2 regions of the Alteromonas sp. 009811495 genome follow, and region 1 is predicted to be linked to the other one. Evidence: predicted binding sites of a transcription regulator. Region 1 holds the regulator's gene; the other holds the start of a gene.
What was found. The regulator NrdR, encoded in region 1, represses ribonucleotide reductase genes. The targets are predictions, from matches to a motif close to AAACACNANATNTNGTGTTT.

Region 1 (4,219 bases):
CCCATAATCGTTTCTTTTAATGTATGTGGAATGATCCACAACATAAATTCAGCGCCATTAACTTCATTAACCGTAAGGCTAATCCCATCAACGGTTATACTGCCCTTGTGCGCAATATACTTGGCAAGATCTTCGGGTGCTTTCACCCAAAATTCTATGTAGTCGGCGTGTTTAATGATTTGAGTTACTGTACCAACGCCATCGACGTGACCAGAAACAATATGTCCACCAAACCTGTCTGTTGGACGCATTGCCTTTTCCAAATTAACAGTAGAACCCGCTGAATAATGCGCAAACCCCGTCAATTTGATGGTTTCTGCTGAAACGTCTGCACAGTAGAAGTCTTTGCCCATATCTGTAACAGTTAGACACACACCGTTAGTGGCAATGCTGTCTCCAAGCGCCACATCAGACATGTCTAAGGTAGGTGACGATACAGTAAGGCGAATGTCATTTCCGCGGTTATCCAACTTCTGGATAGTGCCTAGCGCCTGAATAATTCCGGTAAACATAGATTTCCTCTTAAGCGAAGTTAGCGTGTTGTGTTGCTAACATCTGAACGGAAGATAAGCTTAATATCGTTCCCCACCTGCCGATTTTCAATGAGCGTCAGTGAAATAGATTGATCAAGCGATGTAAAATCGGGCAAATTCACCATACTGATGCCTTTATCGCCTAATAATTTAGGCGCTTGATAACAAATAAGTTCATCAACTAAGCCTTCACTAAGTAATGCTCCAGCAAGTCCGGGCCCGGCTTCAACCCATACTTCATTGTATTGCTTGTCACCAAGCGCTTGCAAAAGCGCACTAAGATCAACTTTTCCCTCTTGCTCATCTACGCAAATAAAGTGTTCACTGGCGGTATCTGGCTGGGCCTGCGTGGTAGCAATAAGTGTGGTGTGACCATCTTTCATCAGCTGGTAGTCTTGACCTAGCGCGTTCTTGCTATCCACGACTACTCTGGTCGGTTGCCTCACTTTCTCCAGAGGGTAATCTGTAAAGCCCGCTTCATTTACTCTTACCAGTAGACTTGGATCGTCGGCTTTGACGGTACCAGAGCCTGTCAGTACTGCGCAGCTTTTTGCGCGATAATGTTGCACATCGCGTCTAGCCTCAGCCCCTGTGATCCATTGGCTAACGCCATTGCCCAGCGCTATTTTACCATCCAAGCTAATGCCAAGTTTTACACGAACAAAGGGCACACCCGTCAACATGCGTTTGATAAAGCCAGGGTTCAGCGCTGCAGCTTCAGCAGCCATTACATCGCTAACCACTTCAATACCTGCATCTTGTAGAATGCGAATACCGTTTCCACTTACATTAGGATTGGGGTCAGTCATCGCTATTACAACGCGTGCAACCTGCGCTCTCACTAGCGCTTCGGCACAAGGCGGTGTTCTGCCAAAATGGCTGCAAGGCTCTAACGTGACATAAGCAGTAGCCCCTTTCGCGCCCTGTTTTCTTGAAAGCGCGGCTTCTCTTAAAGCGTGAACTTCCGCATGAGGAGTACCGGCTTGAATATGGAAGCCTTCGCCAATCAATTGATTACTTTCATCGACAATAACACAACCAACGCGAGGGTTAGGTGACGTGGTGTAAAGGCCTTTTTTGGCAAGTTGGATAGCTTTTGCCATCCAATGATAGTCTCTATTTATAATAGCGTGGTCCACAATTTATCCTGTGATAAGCGGGTTTCGCCTCAGTCGCCCAATCGTGCTATTTCTTCTCCAAACTCTCTAATATCTTCGAAGGAGCGGTAGACCGATGCAAAGCGTACATAAGCAACTTTATCTAGCTCTTTAAGTGCTTTCATTATTAAGTTACCCAGCAGCTCACTTTCTACTTCTCGCTCACCTGTAGCGCGAAGCTCAGACTTAAGCGATAAAATACATTGCTCTACTTTTTCGGTACTGACGGGACGTTTTTCTAGCGCACGTTGTAGCCCAGCACGCAATTTATCTTCGTTAAACGGCTCTCTAGAGCCATCGCGCTTGATTACGCGAGGCATAACCAATTCTGCGCTTTCAAATGTGGTAAAGCGTTCATGGCAAACGATGCATTCGCGACGTCTGCGCACTTGATGCCCTTCCGCTACAAGGCGAGAATCAATCACTTTGGTTTCTTGCGCGGAGCAGAAAGGGCAAAACATAAAATATCCTTAACAATTGCGTACTTAGGTTCTCATCAGAGTTATCTCTGCATTACTACCAAAGTACGCAATAAAAGACAAACCTATTTACTTATAAACAGGGAATTGCGCGCAAAGCGCTACAACTTCGTCTTGCACACGCTTGATAACAGACTCATCGCCCATGTTGTCAAGAATGTCACAGATCCAGCTTGCAACTTGCTTCGCTTCTTCTTCTTTAAAGCCACGACGAGTAATTGCTGGACTACCGATACGCAGACCACTGGTTACAAACGGTGAACGCGGATCATTTGGTACCGAGTTTTTATTAACCGTGATGTTTGCTGCACCTAATGCTGCATCAGCATCTTTACCTGTAATGTCTTTGTCAATGAGGTCAAGAAGGAACAAATGGTTGTCAGTACCACCAGAAACAATCTTGTAACCACGCTCAATCATTACTGCAACCATGGCTTTCGCATTTGCAACAACCTGCTGCTGATACGCTTTGAACTCTGGCTGAAGTGCTTCTTTGAACGCCACCGCTTTAGCCGCAATAACGTGGCAAAGTGGTCCGCCTTGGTTGCCTGGAAATACCGAGCTATTTAGCTTTTTGTAGATAGTCTCATCACCACAAGCAGAAAGGATCAAGCCACTGCGAGGACCTGCAAGGGTTTTATGGGTCGTCGTTGTCACTACATGCGCGTGAGGAAGCGGGTTAGGGTAAACACCAGCTGCAACTAGTCCAGCAACGTGGGCCATGTCAACTAATAGGAACGCGCCAACGCTGTCAGCAATCTCACGGAACTTAGCCCAATCTACAACGCCAGAATACGCAGAGAAACCACCAATAATCATTTTCGGTTTGTGCTCTTTCGCAAGCGCTTCTACTTGAGCGTAATCAATTTCACCCGTTTCTTTGTTTAGACCGTACTGAACCGCATTGTAGGTTTTACCAGAGAAGTTTACGTGAGAGCCGTGAGTAAGGTGGCCACCTTCAGATAAGCTCATACCTAATACAGTATCGCCAGCATCTAGCAATGCCATAAATACGGCAGAGTTAGCTTGAGAACCTGCGTGTGGCTGAACATTTGCGTATTCCGCACCGAAAAGTTCTTTCGCACGATCGATGGCTAACTGCTCAACAACGTCAACGTGCTCACAACCACCGTAGTAGCGCTTGCCCGGGTAACCTTCTGCATACTTATTAGTAAGTTGTGAACCCTGCGCTTCCATCACGCGTGGGCTACAGTAGTTTTCAGAGGCAATTAGCTCAATATGATGTTCTTGACGCTCAACCTCTTTTGCCATTGCATCGGCTAATTCTGGGTCAAAGTCAGCTATGTTCATTTCGCGAGAAAACATGGGGGCTCCTTAACTGCGGTTTTAATGTGGCGTAAAATAATACCAATCTGCATAAGTGACTGCGGTATTGCCAATAGCCTATGCAGGTTAGTATCTGCGCCGATAGCTCAATTTGAGGCCATATTCTAGTCATTTTCAGCCCCGTGTATACCGCTTTATTACGAAATTAATACAAATGGCGTAGGTTTAACGATATACCTACGCCGATAATTAATTAGCGCTGTTTTTCGAGCATTTTAACGCGGTCAAAAAGGCTTCCAATTTTCTGCAGGCGAACTGTATTTTTTCGCCATTCACGATTAGTTTGCGCAGGTTGTCCTGAAGAATAAACGCCCGGCTCAGTGATATCTTGAACAATCATGGTATAGCCAGTGACCTGTACGTTGTCACAAATACTAATGTGTCCATTAATACCTACACCACCGCCAATGATGACGTGTTTACCGATATGGCAACTACCTGCAATTCCAGTAGCACCGCATATGCAAGAGTGATCCCCTATTATGCAATTGTGACCAATCTGGACTTGGTTATCGATTATGACGTTGGTGCCAAGAATTGTGTCTTCCATAGCACCTCTATCAATACTGCTACTTGCACCAATTTGGCTGTCATCACCAATGCGGACTGACCCTGTTTGAGGGATAGGTAGCCACACTCCTTTATCATTTGCGTAACCAAAACCAGCGGCGCCAATCACCGTTTGGCTATGGACAGTAACCCG
Region 2 (4,219 bases), 810 kb from region 1:
GCGCAACACAGCCATTGATAACTTCAGTCAGGTTGTGAGGCGGAATATTTGTCGCCATACCAACCGCAATACCAGATGAACCATTTACTAACAGGTTTGGCACCTTAGTAGGCAATACTTCTGGGATATGTTCTGTGCCGTCATAGTTTGGCACAAAATCAACAGTTTCTTTGTCGAGATCGGCTAGCAGTTCATGAGCGATTTTTGCCATGCGTACTTCGGTGTAACGCATTGCAGCTGCCGAGTCACCATCAACTGAACCAAAGTTACCCTGTCCGTCTACAAGCATGTAACGCAGTGAGAAAGGCTGCGCCATACGAACAATAGTGTCGTATACAGCAGAATCACCATGAGGGTGGTATTTACCGATAACATCACCTACCACACGGGCAGATTTTTTATACGGCTTGTTAAAGTCGTTTTTCAGTTCGTTCATAGCGAACAGCACACGACGGTGCACTGGCTTCAAGCCATCTCTTACATCAGGCAATGCTCGCCCGACAATAACGCTCATCGCGTAATCGAGGTACGAGTTTTTTAACTCTTCCTCAATATTAACGGGGAGGATTTCTTTAGCGTTATCAGACATAAACTGCTTAATCCCTTTATCTTAGTTTGTTCTGCGTTATCCATTGCAGCCACTTTACAGCAATTGTGAAAGCGGCTCTTGGGCGCGCATGGTTATTATTATGTGGGTCATAATGTTGCTTCGAGTGTACCACTTGATGACAGAATTATGTAGCGCTTAATTACGCTTATTAATCAACAAAAAGGCAAGCGATTATTTTTCGTTCAGACAGATACAGAAAAAGCAGTTTTATAACTAAAAACAGTAAAACACGCCGCCAAATTGCGATATGTTAATAAGAGAGAAGTTAAGGATTGTTTTACCTATGACAAACGTCGACCAACAAGAAATTAATAAATTTTCTGAGCTCGCCTCACGCTGGTGGGATCCCGAAGGCGAATTTAAACCGCTTCATTTAATTAACCCGCTTCGACTTGATTTCATCAATCAGCACAGTGAGGGTTTGTTTGGTAAACAGGTTATCGATATTGGATGTGGTGGCGGTATCCTTGCCGAATCAATGGCTAAAGCGGGTGCTACCGTAACAGGTCTTGATATGGCTGAGGCGTCATTAGAAGTCGCTAAACTTCATGGTTTAGAATCGGGAATAAAAGTAGCTTACGTTTGTTCAACCGCTGAACAGTTCGCGCAAGATAATGCTGGTAAATTTGATGTTGTCACTTGTATGGAAATGCTAGAACACGTACCCGACCCCGCTTCAGTTGTTATGGCATGCGCAAAGTTAGTTAAGCCAGGTGGCCATGTGTTCTTTTCTACACTCAATAGAAACCTGAAGTCTTATTTAATGGGCATCCTTGGTGCAGAATATATTCTTAAACTCGTCCCTAAAGGCACCCACGAACACAGCAAATTTATTAAACCATCAGAGCTTATGGCGATGACAGATCAGGCAGGTCTTTTGCCTCGCGATATGACAGGGCTTCATATGGATCCGATCTCTCAAGGTTTTTATCTTTCTGCCAACAATGTAGACGTAAACTACTTACTGTATACCGTTGCACAAGATTAGACGTATCCAAGGGTACAGATAATAGTAGATGCACATTGTTGTGCACCTACTATATACAGTGTATTCAAAATAAATTAACACAACATATTGGGTCATGGTGATATTTTAAACACCATATATCGTGTTTTTATAAAAACGAGTTTCTAAGAATAAATTAATTTTTTTCGAAATCAGTTTAGCAAAAACGCTTGCAATCCCGATATTTTACGCTTGTAGAACGCTAAAAAGTTAGTTGTTACTAACGTAAATTTCATGCCAGTTTGAGTGCTTGAAATACCACCAGATATTGGGTTGCAATCGAGGCAAAACCTCACTATCTTGTGTTTAATTCAGCACGTGATCCCAAGATCAATTAACGGAATCAAAACAGATCGCGCAGAGATGCGCCATTCGACTCCGCTGAAATAAACAAGCAATACAAGAAATATATAAGCAGTCTCTACTTCATATCTTTATTCGGTATTAGTCTAGGCCGCTTTTGTGTGTGCTTTTGTTAGATCTGTAAAAACCAGACCAACAGCATGCGCATTAAAAAATTAATTATAAATGATAATGGGCAGCATAGCCCACGCATCAAGCGCTAACAGACATACGGCCAGTAACATGAACAACAACTTATTTGTCACCAAACGAAATGGTGAAAAAGAGTCCATCGACTTAGAGAAAATCCACAAAGTCGTCACATGGGCGGCAAAAGGACTAAATAATGTTTCTGTTTCACAAGTTGAAATAAAAGCACAAATTCAGTTCTTTGACGGTATCAACACCAGTGAAATCCACGAAACGCTAATTAAGTCTGCCGCAGATCTTATCTCTACTGATGCGCCTGATTACCAATATTTAGCGGCTCGCCTAGCGATTTTCCATCTACGTAAAAAAGCTTATGGACAGTTCGAGCCACCAGCGCTTTTCGATCATGTTGCCAAAATGGTTGATGCCGGCAAATACGACAAACACTTGTTAGAAGATTACACTGCTGAAGAGTTTGCTGAGATGGATACGTATATCGATCATTGGCGTGATATGAACTTCAGCTATGCAGCCGTAAAACAGCTGGAAGGTAAATACCTTGTTCAAAACCGCGTTACTGGCGAGATCTATGAGAGTGCTCAGTTCCTGTACATTCTTGTAGCGGCATGTTTGTTTGCAAATTATGATAAAAACGTACGTATGGACTACATTCGCCGTTTTTACGATGCCGCATCAACATTCAAATTGTCACTACCAACGCCTATTATGGCGGGTGTTCGTACCCCTACTCGTCAGTTCAGCTCATGCGTATTGATTGAGACAGGTGACAGCCTTGACTCAATTAATGCAACAGCAAGTGCTATTGTTAAATACGTGAGCCAGCGCGCAGGTATCGGTGTTAACGCAGGTCGCATTCGTGCGCTAGGTAGCCCTATCCGTGGTGGTGAAGCCTTCCATACTGGCTGTATTCCTTTTTATAAGTACTTCCAAACAGCGGTTAAAAGCTGCTCTCAAGGCGGTGTTCGTGGTGGCGCTGCTACCTTGTTCTACCCTATTTGGCATATGGAAGTTGAATCACTATTGGTACTTAAGAACAACCGCGGTGTTGAAGAAAACCGTGTGCGTCACCTAGATTATGGTGTTCAGTTCAACAAACTCATGTATCAGCGCATGATGAAAGACGGCTACATTTCATTGTTTAGCCCATCAGACGTACCAGGCCTGTACGATGCGTTCTTCGCTGACCAAGACAAGTTCGAAGAGCTTTACGTTAAATACGAAAACGACGACAGCATTCGTAAAAAGCAAATTAAAGCAATGGAACTGTTTAGCTTGTTCATGCAAGAGCGTGCTAGCACAGGTCGCATTTATCTTCAAAACGTTGACCACTGTAATACACACAGCCCGTTCAACCCAGAAGTTGCCCCTGTTCGTCAAAGTAACCTTTGTCTTGAAATTGCACTACCTACTAAACCGCTTCAGCATGTTAACGATGAAAACGGTGAAATTGCACTGTGTACGCTATCAGCATTTAACTTAGGTGCTATCGAATCGTTAGACGAATTCGAAGAACTAGCAGACCTGGCGGTACGTGCACTTGATAACTTATTAGATTACCAAGACTATCCTGTTCCAGCGGCTTACAATGCAACAATGGGTAGACGTACATTAGGCGTAGGTGTAATTAACTTCGCGTACTACCTAGCTAAAAACGGTGTTAAATACTCTGATCACAGTGCTAATGGTCTGGTTCACCGCACGTTTGAAGCAATGCAGTATTACCTACTCAAAGCATCAAACAATCTTGCGAAAGAAAAAGGTGCGTGTCCTAAGTTTAATGAAACAACGTACTCGCAAGGCATTATGCCAATCGACAGCTACAAGAAAGACCTTGATAGCGTGTGTAATGAGCCACTTCATTACGATTGGGACGCGCTTCGTGAAGACGTTAAGACACATGGCTTACGTAACTCTACGTTGTCTGCGCTTATGCCGTCTGAAACATCGTCTCAAATTTCTAATGCAACAAACGGTATTGAGCCACCACGTGGTTTCATCAGCATTAAGTCAAGTAAAGACGGTGTACTTAAGCAAGTTGTACCTGAGTACGAAACGCTTAAGGATCAGTACGAACTGCTTTGGGACATTCC

Region 2: the regulator NrdR is predicted to act here: its motif matches at 1,905-1,924, upstream of nrdA (class 1a ribonucleoside-diphosphate reductase subunit alpha).

The regions. Positions count from the first base shown of each region.
Region 1 is NZ_CP113972.1:2,868,213-2,872,431, forward strand. It holds gene OZ660_RS13100 (riboflavin synthase) at 1-512, opposite strand, end outside; gene ribD (bifunctional diaminohydroxyphosphoribosylaminopyrimidine deaminase/5-amino-6-(5-phosphoribosylamino)uracil reductase RibD) at 533-1,636, opposite strand; gene nrdR (transcriptional regulator NrdR) at 1,702-2,151, opposite strand; gene glyA (serine hydroxymethyltransferase) at 2,239-3,495, opposite strand; gene lpxD (UDP-3-O-(3-hydroxymyristoyl)glucosamine N-acyltransferase) at 3,710-4,219, opposite strand, start outside.
Region 2 is NZ_CP113972.1:2,056,325-2,060,543, reverse strand. It holds gene gyrA (DNA topoisomerase (ATP-hydrolyzing) subunit A) at 1-589, opposite strand, end outside; gene ubiG (bifunctional 2-polyprenyl-6-hydroxyphenol methylase/3-demethylubiquinol 3-O-methyltransferase UbiG) at 894-1,598, shown strand; gene nrdA (class 1a ribonucleoside-diphosphate reductase subunit alpha) at 2,202-4,219, shown strand, end outside.